DNA from 3 places in the Breoghania sp. JC706 genome. Region 1 is predicted to be linked to each of the others. Evidence: predicted binding sites of a transcription regulator. Region 1 holds the regulator's gene; each other region holds the start of a gene.
What was found. Region 1 encodes PhoB, which activates phosphate uptake and scavenging genes when phosphate is short. Its sites were predicted from a motif close to TGTCATNNANCTGTCAT; they were not measured.
Positions count from the first base shown of each region.

Region 2: a site for PhoB is predicted at 2,023-2,039, ahead of V2L18_RS21665 (RNA degradosome polyphosphate kinase). Genes of this name have one in related genera too.
Region 3: a site for PhoB is predicted at 5,000-5,016, ahead of V2L18_RS22535 (alkaline phosphatase). Genes of this name have one in related genera too.

Region 1 covers NZ_JBANCG010000002.1:23,247-29,844, forward strand. The annotation lists gene pstC (phosphate ABC transporter permease subunit PstC) at 1-501, shown strand, start outside; gene pstA (phosphate ABC transporter permease PstA) at 507-1,829, shown strand; gene pstB (phosphate ABC transporter ATP-binding protein PstB) at 1,937-2,734, shown strand; gene phoU (phosphate signaling complex protein PhoU) at 2,784-3,503, shown strand; gene phoB (phosphate regulon transcriptional regulator PhoB) at 3,545-4,243, shown strand; gene V2L18_RS03340 (GcrA family cell cycle regulator) at 4,551-5,069, opposite strand; gene V2L18_RS03345 (aspartate aminotransferase family protein) at 5,437-6,598, shown strand, end outside.
Region 2 covers NZ_JBANCG010000013.1:89,981-96,578, forward strand. The annotation lists gene V2L18_RS21650 (leucyl aminopeptidase) at 1-77, shown strand, start outside; gene V2L18_RS21655 (DNA polymerase III subunit chi) at 628-1,068, shown strand; gene V2L18_RS21660 (class I SAM-dependent methyltransferase) at 1,225-1,932, shown strand; gene V2L18_RS21665 (RNA degradosome polyphosphate kinase) at 2,072-4,315, shown strand; gene ppx (exopolyphosphatase) at 4,355-5,842, shown strand; gene V2L18_RS21675 (class I SAM-dependent methyltransferase) at 5,913-6,598, shown strand, end outside.
Region 3 covers NZ_JBANCG010000016.1:11,992-18,589, reverse strand. The annotation lists gene tig (trigger factor) at 1-310, opposite strand, end outside; tRNA gene V2L18_RS22555 (tRNA-Leu) at 536-619, opposite strand; gene V2L18_RS22550 (NAD(P)H-hydrate dehydratase) at 657-2,213, opposite strand; gene V2L18_RS22545 (P-II family nitrogen regulator) at 2,624-2,962, shown strand; gene glnA (type I glutamate--ammonia ligase) at 3,157-4,566, shown strand; gene V2L18_RS22535 (alkaline phosphatase) at 5,101-6,598, shown strand, end outside.

The DNA.
Region 1 (6,598 bases):
ATCGCCGGCATCGCCACCGGCAATGCCACCGGCTTCATCCAGGCCCAGAGCGTTCTGACAGCCGGCATCGTCATGGGGATCATGCTCATCCCCTTCGTCTCCTCGCTGTCAGACGACATCATCACCGCCGTGCCGCGCGCGATGCGCGACGGCTCGCTCGGCCTTGGCGCGACGCGTTCGGAGACGATGCGCAAGGTGATCTTGCCCGCCGCGCTGCCCGGCATCGTCGGCGCGCTGCTGCTCACCGCCTCGCGCGCCATCGGCGAGACGATGATCGTGGTGCTGGCCGCCGGCGTCGCCGCCCGCCTCACCATCAACCCGTTTGAGCCGATGACCACGGTGACGGTCAAGATCGTCAACCAGCTCACGGGTGATCTTGAATTCAACTCGCCGCAGACCCTTGTCGCCTTCGCGCTCGGTCTGACACTGTTCTTCATCACGCTGGGCCTCAACATCTATGCCCTTTACATCGTGCGCAAATACCGGGAGCAGTACGAATGACGGACATGACCGTTAGCGGATCGGCCCCGGAGGCAACGCAAATGCCCGAAAAGCGCGTCTGGCGCGACATCGGCATCAAGCGCCGCTACGCCGCGGAGCGCCGGTTCAAGGCCTATGGCCTGGGCGCCGTGCTCGTCGGTCTGGTGTGCCTGGGGATGCTGCTCGTCTCCGTCGTCTCCAAGGGCTACACGGCGTTCCTGCAAACCTCGATCCAGCTCGACATCACCTTCGACAAGAAGGTGATCGACCCGCAGGGCCAGGCGGCCACCAACGACCGCGTGCTGCTGATGGCGAACTATCCCGTCCTCGCCACCCGGGCGCTCGCCAAGGTGCTCGGCGTCGACGAGAGCGACCGCAAGCTGCGCCGCGACCTGTCCGGCATGATCTCCAACGGCGTGCGCACCCAGCTTCGCGACATGGTGCTCGCCGATCCCTCGATCATCGGCAAGACGCGCAGCGTCTGGGTGCTGGCCGCAGCCGACGTGGACTCCGCCTACAAGGGACAGATCGACCTCTCCGTCGATCAGGCGCGCCGCAAGGTCGATGACCAACAGGTCGCCTGGATGAACAAGCTCGCCGGCGAGGGCATCCTGAAAGGCCGCTTCAACACCGGCATCTTCGTCAACGGCGCCTCCAGCCGGCCGGAGACGGCGGGCATGGGCGTGGCGATGATCGGCTCCATGTACATGATGGCGATCGTGCTGGTGCTGGCGCTGCCGATCGGCGTCGCCGCCTCCATCTATCTGGAGGAATTCGCGCCGAAGAACCGCTGGACCGACCTCATCGAGGTCAACATCAACAATCTGGCGGCGGTGCCCTCCATCGTCTTCGGCCTGCTGGGGCTTGCCGTCTTCATCAACTTCATGCACCTGCCGCGCTCCGCCTCGCTGGTCGGCGGCCTGGTGCTGACGCTGATGACGCTGCCCACCATCATCATCGCCACGCGCGCCGCGCTGAAGGCGGTGCCGCCCTCGATCCGCGCCGCCGCGCTCGGCATCGGCGCCTCCAAGATGCAGATGGTCTTCCATCACGTGCTGCCGCTTGCCGCCCCCGGCATCCTGACCGGCACCATCATCGGCCTCGCCCAGGCGTTGGGCGAGACCGCGCCGCTGCTGCTGATCGGCATGGTCGCCTTCGTCGCCGACTATCCGGCGACGCCGATGGATCCGGCCACCGCTCTTCCCGTCCAGATCTACATGTGGGCGAACGAGGCCGAACGCGCCTTCGTGGAGCGCACCTCCGGCGCGATCATCATTCTTTTGATGTTCCTGGCCGTCATGAACATCACCGCGATCATCCTGCGCCGCAGGTTCGAGCGCCGCTGGTAGCGGGCCGCGCCGGGCGAGAAACGGATTTGCGAGACCGTGCCGTCCGGCGCCTGCCGGCGGCACGGGAAACCGCCGAAAGGGTTTTGACAATGAGCGATGCAATGGAAATGACGGGCGATACCGCCGCGGCCTCCGCCGCCGCCGGCAATCCCGTCATGATGCGCGGGCGCGATGTCTGTGTCTTCTACGGCGAAAAGCAAGCGCTCTTCGGCGTCGATCTCGACGTGCGCGCCAACGAGGTCACCGCACTGATCGGCCCGTCGGGCTGCGGCAAGTCGACCTTCCTGCGCTGCCTCAACCGCATGAACGACACCATCGAGGGCTGCCGGGTGACCGGCAAGATCACCCTTCAGGGGGCCGACATCTACGATCCCAAGGTGGACGTGGTGGAACTGCGCGCCTCCGTCGGCATGGTCTTCCAGAAGCCGAACCCTTTCCCGAAGTCGATCTTCGAGAACATCGCCTACGGTCCCCGCATCCACGGTCTTGCCAAGAACAAGACCGAGATGGAGGAGATCGTGGTGACCAGCCTGCAGAAGGCGGGACTGTTTGAGGAGGTCAAGGACCGGCTCGACGAGCCCGGCACCGGTCTTTCCGGCGGCCAGCAGCAGCGCCTGTGCATCGCCCGCGCCATCGCCGTCAGCCCCGAGGTCATCCTCATGGACGAGCCGTGCTCCGCGCTCGATCCCATCGCCACCGCGCGCGTGGAGGAACTGATCGACGAGCTGCGTGAGAACTACACCATCGTCATCGTCACCCACTCCATGCAGCAGGCCGCCCGCGTCTCCCAGCGCACCGCCTTCTTCCACCTCGGCAATCTGGTCGAGGAAGGCCCGACGGACGATATCTTCACCAGTCCGCAGGACAAGCGCACGCAGGATTACATCACCGGTCGCTTCGGATGACGCCACGGCGATCCGCGCCGGACCGTCATTCGTACGAGAGGAAACAAGAATGTCCGAACATATCGTCACCGCGTTCGACCAGGATCTGAAGCAGCTTGCTGGCAAGATCGCCGAGATGGGCGGTCTGGCGGAGACAATCGTCAACGACGCCATCACCGCGCTGATGCGCATGGATGGCGAGCTTGCGCAGGCCGTGATCCAGGCCGACCGTCGCCTCGATGCGCTGCAGTTCCACATCGAGGACCAGGCCGTCCTGATGATCGCCCGCCGCCAGCCGATGGCCGGCGACCTGCGCCAGATCGTGGCGGCCATGCGCACCTGCAACGAGCTGGAGCGCGTCGGCGATCTCGCCAAGAACATCGCCAAGCGCGTCATCGCCATCGGCGGCGAACTGCGCTCCAAGAAGCTGGCGATCGGCGTGGAGCACATGGCCGAACTCGCCATGGTGCAGCTCAAGACCGTGCTCGACGCCTACATGCAGAGCGATGCGGAAACCGCCAAGGCGGTGCGCGAGCGTGACGAGGAGATCGACCGTCTCTACACCTCGCTGTTCCGCGAGCTCTTGACCTACATGATGGAAGATCCGCGCAACATCACCTTCTGCGCGCACCTCCTGTTCTGCGCCAAGAACATCGAACGCATTGGCGATCACGCAACCAACATCGCCGAGAACGTCCACTACATGATTACCGGCCAGCAGCTCACCGACGAGCGCCCGCGCACGGACGAAATCGACATCGCGGCCGTCGACGGCGACAATGACGACTGACACGTCCGACGGTTAATCGAGAGAGGCTGGAGACGCTTGGAATGCCGAAGGTCCTGATCGTAGAGGATGAGGAACCGCTCAGACTGCTTCTGCAATACAATCTGGAAGCGGAAGGGTACGCGGTGGAGACCTGCGCACGCGGGGACGACGCCGAGGTGATGCTGCGCGAGGCGCAGCCCGATCTGCTGCTGCTCGACTGGATGCTGCCGGGCCTGTCCGGCATCGAGCTGTGCCGGCGGCTCAGGGCGCGCGAGGAATCGAGCCGTTTGCCGATCATCCTGCTCACCGCGCGCGGCGAGGAGGCGGAACGCATTCGCGGGCTTTCGACCGGCGCCGACGACTACGTCGTCAAGCCGTTCTCCATTCCCGAACTGATCGCCCGCGTCGGGGCCATCCTGCGTCGCTCCAAGCCGGGGGTGGTCTCCTCCCAGTTGCGCTCCGGCGATATCGAGCTCGACCGCGAGACCCGCCGCGTCTACCGCTCCGGCCGCGAGATCCATCTGGGCCCGACGGAGTTCCGCCTGCTGGAATTCCTGATGCAGGCGCCGGGCCGCGTCTTCTCCCGCGAGCAGCTTCTTGACGGGGTGTGGGGCCACGACGTCTATGTCGACGAGCGCACGGTGGACGTCCATGTCGGCCGTCTGCGCAAGGCGATCAACCGCGGCAAGGTGAAGGACCCGATCCGCACCGTGCGCGGCTCCGGCTACGCCTTCAACGACCAGTTCGCGGTGGCCTCGTAAGGGGGGACGCGTGGCGCATGGCGCGAGCTCGGCCGGTCTTGTGATCGGCCGCATTTCACAATTTCTCTTCCGTCATCACCCGGCGCAGTCCGGGTGATCCAGCGCCCTCCATGCATGCTGCAGCCGGAGATGGATTGCCCGGACAAAGCCGGGCAATGACGGAGGAAATTCCTGATTTGGAAACCGAACCTTGGAAGGTGCGCGGCGGCGGCGTGCGTCAATTCCCCCGCCAATTACCGGCCCAAAAAAGAAAACGGCCGCCCGGGGGCGACCGTTTCTCTGAAAATCGTCTGTCGAAGCCGAAACCTTATCCGCGGGCGCGCTTGTCGCGGCGGCGGTCGTTCATCGGCTGGTAGGCGATCCGGCAATGGTGCGGGCAGTAGGGGACGCCCGGCTCCGAATTGCGGCCGCAGAAATAGAAATCGTCGGTGCTCGGGTCGCCGATCGGCCACTTGCAGGTGCGCTCGTTGAGCTGCAGGATCGTGGCCCGCTGCTCCTGGGGAATGACGAGCTCGGCCACCGGGGCCGGCTGCGTCGCCACCGCCGCGACAGGCGCCGCTTCCGTCTTCAGAGCCGTCGCGCCGATCGTGCGCGGTGCCGCCGGCGCCGCCGGGCGGGCGGGCGCCGCCGTCGTCGCGGGACGCGTGCGGCGCGGCTTGGCCGGGGCCGCGGCGGTCTTGGCGCGCCCGGAAAGACCCAGACGGTGAACCTTGCCGATGACGGCATTTCGTGTAACGCCACCGAGTTCGGTGGCGATTTGACTTGCGCTCAAGCCTTCTGACCATAGCCTCTTCAGAAGGTCGACGCGTTCGGTTGTCCAAGACATTAGATAACAACTCCGCCGGATAGCCGCTTCTCAACGGATATACTTCATACTCAGGCGCCGGTTGGCGTCTGTCAGAATTAACAGATTGGTTGCGAACCCGGTCCGCCGCACGAGATATCGTGTCTGAGTGGGCGAACAATACAATATGGCGGAAAGCGCCTGCAACCCTGAGGGACGTAAAAACGGCGGAAATCCGTAGTTTTCCCCAGATTAGCAGGGGCGACATTTCGCCATTTTCGAGCAAAGCAGATGGTCAAGCTTTGCATTGACACTCCCGCGCCACGACGGTGTATATAGAGCCTTCGCTGTCGTGCCGCCACATTGGCGGCACGCTTTGTTTTTGGCCCTCATTTTTGGGGATCGGACGATGAGTTCGTCGGCACTTTTTGGAACGTACGCGCGTAGTGAGCTGGCCTTCGTGAAGGGCGAGGGTTGCTGGCTGGAGACGTCCGACGGCCGACGATTCCTCGATTTCGCCGCCGGCATCGCCGTGAACTCTCTGGGACATGCCCACCCCCATCTCGTCACTGTTCTGCAGGAACAGGCGGCGAAACTGTGGCACGTCTCAAATCTGTACACGGTTCCGGGCCAGCAACGGCTCGGCGAGCGGCTTTGCGAGGCGACATTCGCCGACCGGGTCTTCTTCACCAATTCCGGTGCGGAGGCGATGGAGGCCTGCATCAAGACCGCGCGCCGCTACCAGTATGCCAACGGCTCGCCGGAGCGCTACGGCATCATCACCTTCGAGGGCGCCTTCCACGGCCGCACGCTGGCGACGATCGCCGCCGGTGGCCAGGCCAAGTATCTGGAAGGCTTCGGTCCCAAGGCGCCGGGCTTCACCCAGGTGCCCTTCGGCGACCTCGATGCGCTCAAGGCGGCCATCGACGAGACGACGGCCGCGATCCTGATCGAGCCGATCCAGGGCGAGGGCGGCATCCGTCCGGTGCCGCACGAGTTCCTGCGTTCGCTGCGCGCCCTGTGCGATGCGCACGGCCTCTTGCTGATCTTCGACGAGGTCCAGACGGGCGTTGGCCGCACGGGCAAGTTCTTCGCGCACGAATGGTCGGGCATCACGCCGGATCTGATGGGCATCGCCAAGGGCATCGGCGGTGGCTTCCCGATGGGCGCCTGCCTTGCCACCGAAGAGGCGTCCGCCTGCATGGTGCCGGGCACGCACGGAACGACGTTCGGCGGCAACCCGCTCGCCATGGCGGTGGGCAACGCCGTGCTCGATGTCGTGCTGGCCGATGGCTTCATCGACGGGGTGGCGCGCAAGGGCCTGGCGCTCAAGCAGAAGATCGCGTCCGTCATCGATGCGCACCCGCATGTCTACGAGGCGGTTCGCGGCGAGGGGCTGATGCTGGGTATCAAGTGCCGCGCGCCTGTGGGCGACGTGGTCGCCGCCGGTCGTGCGAACGGCCTGCTGTCGGTTCCCGCGGGCGACAACGTGGTGCGCCTGCTGCCGCCGCTGACGGTCAGCGAAGAGGACATGGATGAGGCGGTGAGCCGTCTCGATGCCGCCGCCGCGG
Region 2 (6,598 bases), on a different contig from region 1:
AAATCAGCAAGACCTGGGCATCGGGCTTCGGCGTGCGTTTGCTCGACCGGCTGGTGCGCGACCACTACGAGGCATGACAGCCGGTTTTTTGCCCTAGAAGAACCCTGGGAACGAGAAAAGCCCGCTTCGCAGACGCGAGGCGGGCTTTTCGGTGAAGACGTCTTGTGCCGGCTGAGCCGGCGATCAGCAGGCCTTGTAAGCCTGGCAGGCGCTCGCCTCATCGGTCACCACGGCACCGACACCGGCGACAGCTCCGGCAAGTCCGGCAACGAGAGCGACGAACAGGCAAAAACGAACGAACATGATCGAACCCTGAAAGCGATTACTGACGGCATCATAGCCAGCCTCTTGGTGCGCCCCTGTGATGAGAATCACCCCTGGCACCATTGGGCAGATGCTGAAGCCGGCCGGTGTCTATTGCGTTAAAGATGAAGACGCGCAATCGCCAAAGCGGTTTTGCGCGGTCTGATCGGGAAGATCGTCGACGCCTGTTGCCCGTGCGCCGCACTCGTGCGATCACGGAACGGGGACAGGATGACCCGCGGAGGCCCAGCACCGTCGCTATAATCGGTTTCGGGCGAAGTGGTTCCAGTTTCTGAGGAAAATTGGGGGGCGACCTTGAGCGAAGTGCTGTTCTACCATCTGCAGCGACGGACGCTGGAAAGCGTCGTCACGGATCTGGCCGAGAAGTCGCTGGAACGGGGATGGAAGGTCGTCATTCAATGCGGCGGTCCGGAGCGTCGGGACGCGCTCGATGGTTACCTGTGGACATACCGCGAGGATTCGTTTCTGCCCCATGGAACGGCGGCCGATGGGCAGGAGGCGGATCAGCCGGTCTATCTGACCGACGGGCCGGAAAACCCCAATCAGGCCAATGTACGCTTTCTTGTCGACCGGGCCTTGCCGCCCGATCTCTCTCCTTATGAGCGCGGCGTCTACATTTTTGATGGCAATGACGAACAGTCACTGGCCGATGCCAGGCTGCGCTGGAAGGAATCGAAAGCTGCCGGGCACACCGTGACCTATTGGCAGGAAAACGACCGCGGCGGCTTCTCCAAAAAAGCCTGAGGCAGTCGTCCGGCGGGAGGAGGGCGGTTCGGCCCGCGGTGCGCGAGACAGGGGAAGATCCTAAAGCGAGAGCGCTGTCCAATTCCGGCTTTGCGAAATGGCGTCCGCTTTCCCAAATCAGGCTGAAACCCATACGGGAGGAGATCAGACGCAACCATGGTCAGCGACATTCACGAGGACGAAGCGTTCATGAAGCGCCGGTCAGCCGCCAGTGAGCGGCTCAATGGACAATCCGGCTCCAGGGGCGGCAATCGGGAAGCGCGGCATGCCTGGTTCGAGGAGGTCTATCGTTCCGCCGGCGAGGATCCGGCTGCCGTGCCCTGGGCCGACCTGGCGCCGAAGACCGCTTTGCTCGACTGGCTGAACGAGCATCCCGGTCATGGGCGAAGGGCGATCGATGTCGCCTGCGGGCTCGGTGATAATGCCGAGGCGCTTGCAGCTGCGGGGTGGCAGACGACGGCCTTTGATTTTGCGAAGGATGCGATCGTCTGGGCACGAAAGCGGTTTGCAGGTTCGCACGTGGACTACCGGGTTGCCGATTTGCTCGACCTGCCGACGGAGTGGGCCGGCGCCTTTGATCTCGTCCACGAGTGCTATACTTTGCAGGCGCTGAACGTTGCCATGCGGGAAGCGGCCTTCGCGTCTGTGGCCCGTCTTGTCAAACCGGGCGGAATGCTGCTCGTGATTACCCGAGTTCAACCAGATGGTGCCTGGGGCGACGGGCCGCCGTGGCCGTTGTTGCCGGCTGAACTCGCCGGTTTCGGCGATCTCGGTTTCCTGGAGGAAGACGTTTGCGAATATGATGTGGCGCGGCCGGGTGGGCGCATCATTCCGCATGTGCGTGTACAGTTCCGAAAGAAGTAGGCGGACCGCCGGCGGCGGGTTTTGCCTCTTCAGCGACGATCGCTCCGCCGCACGTCTGCGTGAAACCCACTTCTCCTGTCACAGTCGGACTGTCACATTACCGATATAAGAGGGGATATTTCGAATCCGGAGACGCATCATGGACGAGATGGCGAAAGTGGTATCACCCGACCACGAGACCAAGGCTGGACCCGATACGGAGGCCGCTGCCCGCCGGGCGGACCTGTCGGAGGAGGCCGCACGGCTGATGACCAGCTCGTCCCGCTTCATCAATCGCGAACTCTCCTGGTTGCAGTTCAATCATCGTGTGCTCGAAGAATCGATGAATCCGCAGCATCCGCTTCTCGAGCGGCTTCGGTTCCTGTCGATTTCGGCGAACAATCTCGATGAATTCTTCATGGTGCGGTTCGCGGGTCTCAAGGGGCAGGAGCGCGCCAATGTGCGGACGGTTTCCGATGACGGACTATCCCCTTGGGAGCAATTGACGCGTATCAGCGACCGGGTGAAGGAGCTGCAGTCCGAGCAACAGCGGAATTGGGCCGTTCTGCGCCGCGAACTTGCCGAAAACGACATCGTTCTGGTCGATTCGGGCGATCTCGACGACAGCGAGCGGACCTGGCTTGAGACGTTTTTCCTGACGCACATCTTTCCCGTTTTGACGCCGCTGGCGATCGACCCGGCGCATCCGTTCCCCTTCATCCCGAATCTCGGTTTCTCGCTGGTGCTTGATCTCATGAAGATCGGCGGCGGGGCGGGAATGACGGCGCTGTTGCGCATCCCCGGTCAGGTTCAGCGATTTGTCGCCTTGCCCGTCCGCGAGAACGACGGCGAGTCACACCCGACCAGGTTCATTGCCGTGGAAACGCTTCTGACGCTGTTCATCAAGCAGCTTTTCCCCGGCTACGAGGTTCGCGGCAAAGGCGTGTTCCGGGTGATCCGCGACAGCGACATCGAGCTTGAGGAAGAGGCCGAAGATCTCGTACGGCTGTTCGAAAGCGCCCTGAAGCGGCGACGGCGTGGTTCCGCGATCCGGTTGGAAATCGAATCGGCGACGCCCGCCGCACTGCGTGCCTTCGTGGCAGAGGCCATGCAGGTGGAGGAGAGCGATACGTTTCTGGTCGACGGTCTTATGGCGCTGACGAATCTGTCGGAACTCGTGAGCATCGACCGTTCCGATCTGAAATTCAGCCCGTACACGGCACGGTTTCCCGAGCGCGTCCGCGAACATGGCGGAGACTGCCTGGCTGCGATCCGCGAGAAGGATTTTCTCGTCCATCATCCCTACGAGTCCTTCGACGTCGTGGTGCAGTTCCTGCGCCAGGCCGCGCAGGATCCCGACGTGATGGCGATCAAGCAGACGCTCTATCGCACCTCGAACGACAGCCCAATCGTCAAGGCGCTCTCCGAAGCGGCAGAGGCGGGCAAATCGGTAACGGCGCTGGTGGAGCTGAAGGCGCGCTTCGACGAAGAGGCCAACATCCGCTGGGCGCGCGATCTGGAGCGGGCCGGGGTGCAGGTCGTTTACGGCTTCATCGAGTTCAAGACCCACGCCAAACTCTCGATGGTGGTGCGTCGCGAGCAGGGGCGGCTGACGTCCTACTGCCATATCGGTACGGGCAACTATCACCCGATCACCGCACGTATCTACACTGACCTCTCGTTCTTCACCGCCGATCCCGTGATCGCGCAGGATGTGGCGAAGGTTTTCAACTTCATCACCGGATACGCACAGCCGGCCGAGCTTGAGAAGCTGGCGATCTCGCCGGTCACCATGCGCAAGCGGATCCAGGAACTGATCGAAGCGGAAATCGAGCATTCGAGGGCTGGGCGACCCGCCCAGGTCTGGCTGAAGACAAATTCGCTGGTCGATCCCGGCATCATCGACCTCTTGTACAAGGCGAGCCAGGAAGGCGTTCAGATCGATCTTGTCGTTCGTGGCATTTGCTGTCTTCGTCCCGGCATCCCCGGTTTTTCAGAGAATATCCGGGTCAAGTCGATCGTCGGCCGTTTTCTGGAGCACAGCCGAATCTACTGTTTCGGCAATGGCAAGGGGCTGCCCTCGCCGGAGGCCATCGTCTATATCGGCTCTGCCGATCTTATGCCGCGCAATCTCGATCGTAGAGTGGAGGCCATCGTCCCCATCGAGAACCCGACGGTGCACGAGCAGGTTCTCGATCAGATCATGGTTGCCAACATGAAAGACAACCAACAAAGCTGGCGCGTATTGCCCGACGGCAGTCACGAGCGCATAGTGCCGGCGACCGGCGAGGAGCCGTTCAACGCGCACCAGTATTTCATGACGAACCCGTCGCTTTCCGGACGCGGCAAGGCGCTCCAGAAAAACTTCCCGAGGCTGTTCGTCACACACACGAAGCGGACCTGACCCCTGTCTTCAAACCTTCGAGAATATGCTCCCGGCCGATTGAAGGGCGCGCGCCCTGTCGCCGTCGTCGATATTGGTTCGAACTCCGTGCGGCTCGTCGTCTACGAGCAATTGTCCCGGGCTCCAACCGCACTTTTCAACGAAAAAGTGCTTGCCGGGCTCGGTCGCGGCGTGGGGATGACCCATCGACTTTCTGCCGAATCGGTTGCCACCGCACTCGCAGCGCTGAAACGTTTCCGGCGGCTGTGCGACCAGATCGAGGTCGAAAGCGTGTGGGTGCTGGCGACTGCGGCCGTGCGCGACGCCGAGAATGGACCGGAATTCCTCGCTCGAGCGGAAGAAATCCTCGGCACCACCATCGAGATGCTGTCGGGGCGCGACGAAGCGCGTCGCTCCGCTCATGGCGTGATCGCGGGTTTCTGGAAACCGGATGGCCTGGTGGGGGATCTTGGCGGTGGCAGCCTCGAACTCATCGACGTGAAGGATGGATCGCTCGGGGAGGGGGGGACCTTTCCCCTGGGCGGCATTCGGCTGGAGGAGTCCTCCGGCGGAGCGTCGAAAGTGGCCGCGACACTGGCCGCCGACTCGCTTGCCAGCGCCGGCTGGATGTCCCAGGGCCAGGGGCGCAACTTCTACGCCGTTGGCGGGACGTGGCGCTCACTCGCACGCCTTCACATGGCGCAGACCGGTTATCCGCTGCATGTGATCGACCACTACGCGATTTCCGCCGAAGAGGTGCTGGAGTTCTGTCGGGTGATCGCAAACAGCGAGATCGATTCCGTCGATTCTATCGAGGTCGTGTCCAAGCAGCGCCGGCCGCTTCTGCCGTATGGTGCGATCGTGTTGGAGCAGGTGATACGGCGGGTCCGTCCGTCGCAGATCGTCATGTCGGCGCTCGGCGTGCGCGAGGGGCTTCTCTACGAGATGCTGTCGCCGGAAGAGCAGGAAAAGGATCCGCTGAAAGTCGCCTGCCGCGAACTGGCACTGCTGCGCTCCCGCTCGCCGCAGCATTGCGAGGAACTGATCACCTGGACGGACCGCGCCTTCGAGGCGCTGGGCATCGAGGAGACAGAGGAGGAGCGGCGCCTGCGCGTGGCGGCATGCCTTCTGACCGATATCGGCTGGCGGGCGCATCCCGATTATCGCGGCACCCAGAGCCTGGCGATCATATCCAACGCGGCCTTCATCGGCATCGATCATCCGGGCCGCGCCTATCTGGCGCTTGCGGTCTACTACCGCTACGCGGGGCTTGTGGAGGAGGCCCTGAGCCCGCGCATACGCGAGCTTGCCTCGTCTCGGTTGAAGGAACGGGCGCGGATATTGGGTTGCGTATTGCGGGTCGGATATCTCGTATCTGCAGCCATGCCCGGGATCATATTGAAGTCGTCCCTTGAGATCCGCGGCAAGGAACTTGTGCTCTCACTCTCGCCCGACCTTGCCGGTCTTGATGGTGAGCGGGTCAGGAAGCGGCTTTCCCGGCTCGCGAAGATAATCTCTCTGGATAGCGCTGTGACGATCACCAGTTGAAGATCGCATCTTCTCTTGCGTAATCGGTATCCATATTGACAGAATGGATAGGATTGCCGGGGAGGGCGAGATGAGGAATCTTCAATACGGAAAGAAGAGCTCATTCCATTGGGTTAGCGGTGATATTCCGCTAGGAGGGGGGGGCAAGGCCCTTTACAAATTGGGTCTGCATCTCGAACGGTTTGGCAGCAAGTTGTCGGCTGTTTCCAGCGATTGCGAAAGCTATGTGCCGGAACTCGACGTCGCCCGCCTCGTCAGAGTGTTCGGACCAGAAATCCGCAACCGTAACCCGACCAGAATCCTTTGTGCTGACTTTATCCTCAATCGCGCGGCTTCGGTCTTTGGCGAAACGCCCGATATCGTCGATCTGGGGTGCGGGGAAGGCGGTTATTCGCAAAATCTGAAACTGGTAACCGATTATGGCACGTATCAGGGCTATGATATCGAGCCGCGTTTGGCCTGGAAGGAATATGAGACGCCGTCAGTTCGTTTCGCCAAGGCGCGGCTTGGATACGCGCCGCTCCAGATCGGTCAGGCAAACGCCATATTTTCGCAATCGGCTCTCGAGCACATCGAATACGACAAAAGCGCGATCGCGCTGTTGCGGCCGGATCGCGAGAGAACGCTGAGCCATCTTCATCTGATTCCCGGGATTCCGAGCTACTTTGAGCATCGCTATCACGGCTATCGGCGTTATGGCCCAAGAGAGATACGAAACCTGATAGACCTTCCCGGTATCTCGGACGTGAGGATTTC
Region 3 (6,598 bases), on a different contig from region 1:
CGAGCACCTTCTGCGCGTCGTCGTCCGACAGGTCGACTTCCGGCTGCAGCGCGGGGCGCTCGTTACGATCCTCGACGGCCTTGGCCGTGGTCTCGTTGAGCATGTTGGAAACGATCTCGGCCATCGCCTGGCGCCCGTAGAGCCGCTTCAGATGCGCGGCCGGGACCTTGCCGGGGCGGAAACCTTTGATGCGGACCTTCGACTTCAGGTCGTCGAGATAGGTATCGAGCCGGCCGGCGAGCTCGTCGGCCGGGATGACGACCTTGAGCTCCCGCTTCAGCCCGTCCGACAGGGTTTCGGTTACCTGCATGGTTTAATTCTTCGTCCTCGATCTGGAACGCCCGTTCAGGGGCGTTCGAAGAGATGACCGTTCGATAAACGGGCAAAGGGCCTCAACTGGATGCGATCCATGCGCCGGACGCCCCAGCATTCCGGCAGCACGGTCCCTGCGAGAGGGCCCCCGATGATGCCTGCATCAACGGAGCGTGTGCCGGGCGGGGCCCAGGCGCATGACGGATCATCCGACACGGGACCATGGTGCGGCTGGAGGGACTCGAACCCCCACGTCAGGGACACTTGGACCTAAACCAAGCGCGTCTACCAATTCCGCCACAGCCGCATCGGCGGCGTCGTACTCCCATACTGACGCGGTGAAGTCAATTGTCCTCTGGCGCGCTGTCACAATCGGCTGCGAGCCGCTCGATCACGGGCTTGAGCGAGGGCGCGAGATCTTCCGCGATCAGCCCCGCCCCGGCGATGCGCCCCGCCTCGCCGTGACACCATGCCCCCATCGCCGCCGCGTCGAAGGCCGAAAGCCTTTGCGCGCCGAGCCCGGCGATGATTCCGGCCAGCACGTCGCCGGCCCCGGCAGTCGCCAGCCACGCGGTGGCGTTGACGTTGATGGCCGCCCGTCCATCGGGTGCGGCGATCACCGTATCCGGCCCCTTGAGAAGCACCGTCGCACCGGCGCGCGCAGCCCCCGCCCGCGCCCGGACGAGCCGCGAGGCGCCGTCGGCGAGATCGGGAAAGATCCGCGCAAACTCCCCGTCATGCGGCGTCAGCACCACCCCCCGGCATGTGGAGGCCGCGATCGCGGCAAAAAGCGTCTCGGGCTCCTGCGCAAAGCTCGTCAGTGCATCGGCGTCGAGCACGACGATGCGCTCCGCTTCCCGCGGCGCGGACAGCGCGGCCCGCACCATGTCGCGCGTTCTCTGACCGACGCCGATTCCGGGGCCCACCACGACCGCATTGAACCGGCGGTCATCGAGCAATTCGGAAAACGCGGCCGCATCGTCGACCGGACGGATCATGATCGCGGTCAGGTGCGCTGCGTTGACCGCGACGGCCTCGCGCGGAGAGGCGAGCGTGACGAGGCCCGCACCGATGCGCAGCGCGGCCCCCGCCGCCATGCGCGCGGCTCCCGTCGCATGGGCCGGACCGGACGCGACCACCGCGTGCCCGCGCGCGTACTTGTGCCCTTCGACGGCAGGCGGGTGCCATGCACCGCGCCACAGATCGGCTGCGTTGACGAAGGTCTTCGGCGCGATCTGAGCCACCACCTTGTCCGGAATGCCGATGTCGATCACACGCACCGGTCCGCACAGGCCCCGCCCCGGATAAAGCAGGTGCCCCGGCTTTCTGCGGCAGAAGGTGACGGTGACGTCCGCACGGACGGCGACGCCCAGCACAGCGCCACTGTCGCCCGAAACCCCGCTCGGCAGATCGACGGCGACGACGAACATCTCCGGATTGTCCGCCCGACGCGCGTTGACCGCCTCCACCAGGGCGCCCGCAGTCCCCTCGAGCGGCCGGTCGAGCCCGGCGCCGAACAGGGCATCAATCACCACATCCGCCCGGTCCGGGAGTTCTGGCGCGGCCGTCACGATCTCCGGCCGCACACCGCCCCCGCCTTCCGGAACCATCGCATCGAAGGCGAGCCGCGCATCCCCCTTAAGCCTTGCCGGGTCCGCCAGAAGAGCGACTGTCACGGGATAGCCGCGCCGGCGCAGGATGCGGGCGGCGACGAAGCCGTCGCCGCCGTTGTTGCCGGGCCCGGCCAGCACCACGATCCGCCGGCCAAGCGGCTGGCGCGCCGCCACCGCATCCGCAACGCCGCGCCCGGCCGCCTCCATCAGATCGATCCCGGGAACCCCGCCGGCGATGGTGCGCCGGTCGGCCTCGCCCATTTCCGCAACGCTCAGCACCTGTTGCATGAAGAGTGGTCCGCTCTGCTCATTCTTTGTTCGCCGTACACACCACCATCCTATCGGCCGGAGCGTGGAAAAATCCACGACTGTCGCGCCGCCGCGCACCAGGTCGCGCACCCGGCCGGCACCCGAGACGCGCCTCCAATAACCATTTGAGCGAAACTGCCGCAGCGACACCGTCGTTTTTGCCCATTTCAGACCATTTATTAGGCATTTTGCCTACATATTAGCCATACACGCGCATCGCGGACTTGATACCGTGCCGCGCAGCTGCTCGAATTTCAGGCGGAATCGGGGACATTGCGCGTTTTCACGGCGCGTCAGGTCCATTGGCATGAACCCTGCTTTCTACCCGGGCGAAGGGATGGGCCGGACTGTTTCCGGATCCGCCAGCATGACCCGGAGAAAGGGAGGCGATGAAGAAGATCGAAGCGATCATCAAACCCTTTAAGCTAGACGAAGTGAAGGAGGCGCTGCAGGAAGTCGGCCTGCAGGGCATCACCGTTACCGAGGCCAAGGGCTTCGGGCGGCAGAAGGGCCATACGGAGCTCTACAGGGGCGCCGAATATGTGGTCGATTTCCTGCCGAAGGTAAAAGTCGAGATCGTCCTGACCGACGATCTGGTCGAGAAGGCGGTGGAAGCGATCCGCACCTCCGCGCAGACCGGCCGGATCGGCGACGGCAAGATCTTCGTTCTCAACATCGAGGATGCGGTGCGCATCCGCACGGGCGAGACCGGCAACGACGCGATCTGATCCCGCCGCCGGCTGATCCCTTCCGGGCCACAGTCCGTCGTCAAGACATCCGTCATCCGATACGTCCGCCATCGAGAGTTCTGATTTGCGTCCGCCGGAAGGCAGGCACCACTCAAAAGACTGCCGGCGCCTGCCGGGCCGCGACGCCTGACCACCACCAACGCTCACTCCTTAGGAATTCCAGGAAGGTACCAATGAGCACTGCCAACGACGTCCTCAAGACGATCAAAGACAAGGACGTGAAGTTCCTTGACCTGCGCTTCACCGATCCGCGCGGCAAGATGCAGCACGTCACCATGGACTGCTCGCTCGTCGACGAGGACATGTTCGCCGAGGGCGTGATGTTCGACGGCTCCTCCATCGCCGGCTGGAAGGCGATCAACGAGTCCGACATGACCCTCATGCTGGACCCGGAATCTGCGCATATCGATCCGTTCTTCGCGCAGTCCACGATGGCGATCTTCTGTGACATCCTGGAGCCGGCCTCCGGCGAGGCCTACAACCGCGATCCGCGCATGACCGCGAAGAAGGCCGAGGCCTACGTCAAGACGCTCGGCGTCGGCGACACCGTCTTCGTCGGCCCGGAAGCCGAATTCTTCGTCTTCGACGACGTCCGCTTCTCCACCGAGCCTTACAAGACCGGCTTCGAGCTGGACTCCATGGAGCTGCCGACCAACCTCGGCTCCGAGTACGAGGCCGGCAACATGGGTCACCGTCCGCGCACGAAGGGCGGCTACTTCCCCGTGCCGCCGATCGACCAGGGCCAGGACTACCGCTCCGAGATGCTGACCGTGATGGCCGAGATGGGCATCGAGGTCGAAAAGCACCACCACGAAGTGGCGGCTGCCCAGCACGAACTCGGCATGAAGTTCGACACCCTGACCCGTCAGGCCGACAAGATGCAGATCTACAAGTATGCGGTGCACCAGGTTGCCGCCGCCTACGGCAAGTCTGCAACGTTCATGCCGAAGCCGGTCTTCGGCGACAACGGCACGGGCATGCACGTCCACCAGTCGATCTGGAAGGACGGCAAGCCGGCCTTCGCCGGCAATCTCTATGCCGACCTGTCGGAGACCTGCCTGTACTACATCGGCGGCATCCTGAAGCACGCCAAGGCGCTGAACGCCTTCACCAACCCCTCGACCAACTCCTACAAGCGTCTGGTCCCGGGCTACGAGGCGCCGGTGCTGCTGGCCTACTCCTCGCGCAACCGTTCGGCTTCCTGCCGCATCCCGATGGCCTCCTCTCCGAAGGCCAAGCGCGTCGAGGTCCGCTTCCCGGATCCCTCCGCCAATCCGTACCTGGCCTTCTCCGCCATGCTGATGGCCGGCCTCGACGGCATCAAGAACAAGATCCATCCCGGCGACGCGATGGACAAGAACCTCTACGACCTGCCGCCGGAAGAGCTGAAGGACATCCCGACCGTCAGCGGCTCGCTGCGCGAGGCTCTTGAGAGCCTCGACGTCGACCGCGAGTTCCTGAAGGCCGGCGGCGTGTTCGACGACGACCAGATCGACGCCTACATCGATCTGAAGATGGAAGAGAACATGCGCTACGAGATGACCCCGCACCCGGTCGAGTTCGACCTGTACTACTCCTGCTGATTTCCGCAGGACGCGATTATCTCGAAAAGCATCGAAGGGGCGCCGCAAGGCGCCCCTTTTTTCATGTGCGACGGGCGCACCGTTACCGCAGCCTCTCGGCGCGCGGAGCCATCGAAAAGAGCCATGGACGGCGCTTTCGCGCCGACTGAACCCTGGATCCTGAATCTGTCGACACGTCTGACGGCGTGCTCGGTTCAGGATGAGGGAGCGGGCTGCGAGGCCCGAGGCTCTCCTCACTCTTGCCGGTTCCCCCGATCTTTCCTCCGTCATCCCGGACCGAGTGCGCCGCAAGGCGCATCGAGAGATCCGGGATCCAGCGCAACAAGCGCCGACAGGCTCCCTACGCGCGACCAGTGCGGCAGCAGCGCCGCACAAAGCGCCTCTCCCCAACACGCACCACTTCCCCCGCATTTTTCACAGGCCTCTGCCCCACCGTCATCGGCCTGTCACCCGACGGCTGTAGCGATCTGCCGTTGCCTGCCGGACGCCTTGCCCGGCCGGCGATCCATGCATTCAATTCGGGGAAAATTCGACATGAAGCTCTTCATCGCCGCGCTCGTCGCCGGCGCCTCGGTGGCCTCGTCCGGCGCGCTCGCGCAGGATGCGCTGCCGCAGGCCGGCAGTCCTTGGTTCAAGGTCGGCCAGGACACGCTCGCCGCCAATCTCGCCAAGCAGCCCAACACCCGCCGCGCGAAGAACATCATCCTGTTCACCGCCGACGGCCAGGGTGTCGGCACCAACTATGCCGTGCGCCTGTTCTCCGGCCAGCAGAAGGGCCTTCTGGGTTCGGAATACGTCCAGCCGCAGGAAGCCTTCCCGCATCTGGCGCTGGTGAAGACCTACACCACCAACGGCCAGACCCCCGATTCGGCGCCCACCGCCGGCGCGATGAACACGGGCGTGAAGCAGAAGAACGGCATGATCAACATCGACCCCTCGGTCGCCCATGGCGATTGCGCCGGCGTGACGGGTCATGAGCTGAAGACGTTCGCTGAAATCGTGGCCGGCGAAGGCAAGTCGGTCGGCGTCGTCTCCACCGCGCGCATCACCCACGCGACGCCGGCCGGCGTCTACGCCAAGACCGCCAACCGCGACTGGGAAGACGATTCCAAGCTGCCCGAGGGCTGCACCGCCCAGAAGGACATCGCCGCGCAGCTGTTCGACCAGATCAAGGCCGGCGTCGTCGACATCGCACTCGGCGGCGGCCGCCGCCACTTCCTGCCCAAGGACGTCAAGGGCGAGGAAGGCAAGTCCGGCAAGCGCACCGACGGGCGCAACATCATCAAGGAAATCCAGGATCTCGGCGGCCAGTACGCCTGGAACGAGGACACCTTCAAGGCGCTCGATCTCGACAGCGACAAGCCGGTCATCGGCCTGTTCGAGGCCTCCCACATGAAATACGAGGCCGACCGCACCGGCGAGCCGTCGCTGGCCGAGATGACCGCTGCGGCCATCAAGAAGCTGTCGAAGAACGGCAACGGCTTCTACCTCGACATTGAGGCCGGCCGCGTCGACCACGCCAACCATGACGGCAACGGCGCGCGCATGCTGACCGACGGCAAGGCGTTCGCCGATGCCATCGCGCTTGCCGACGAGATGACGGACGACGCCGACACGCTCATCATCGTTACCGCCGACCACGAGCACGCGATCGCCTTCAACGGCTACTGCGGCCGCGGCTCGCCGATCAACGGCCTGTGCTACGACGTCGACGGCAAGGGCGAAAAGCACGCCGCCGCGCCGCTTCTTGCCGACGACGGCAAGCCCTACACCGTCATCGGCTACCTGAACGGCGTCGGCTCGGTCCTGAAGAAGCAGGACGACGGCACCTATTCGGGTTCGCGTCCGGCCATCGACGAGGAGATCGTCGAGGACAAGGACTACGTCCAGCAGGCGCTGATCCCGCTTTCCTCCGAGACCCACTCGGGCGAGGACGTGGCGGTCTACGCCAAGGGCCCGTGGTCCCACCTCTTCGACGGCACCGTGGAACAGAACTACATCTTCCACGTGATGAACCACGCCGCCCACAACG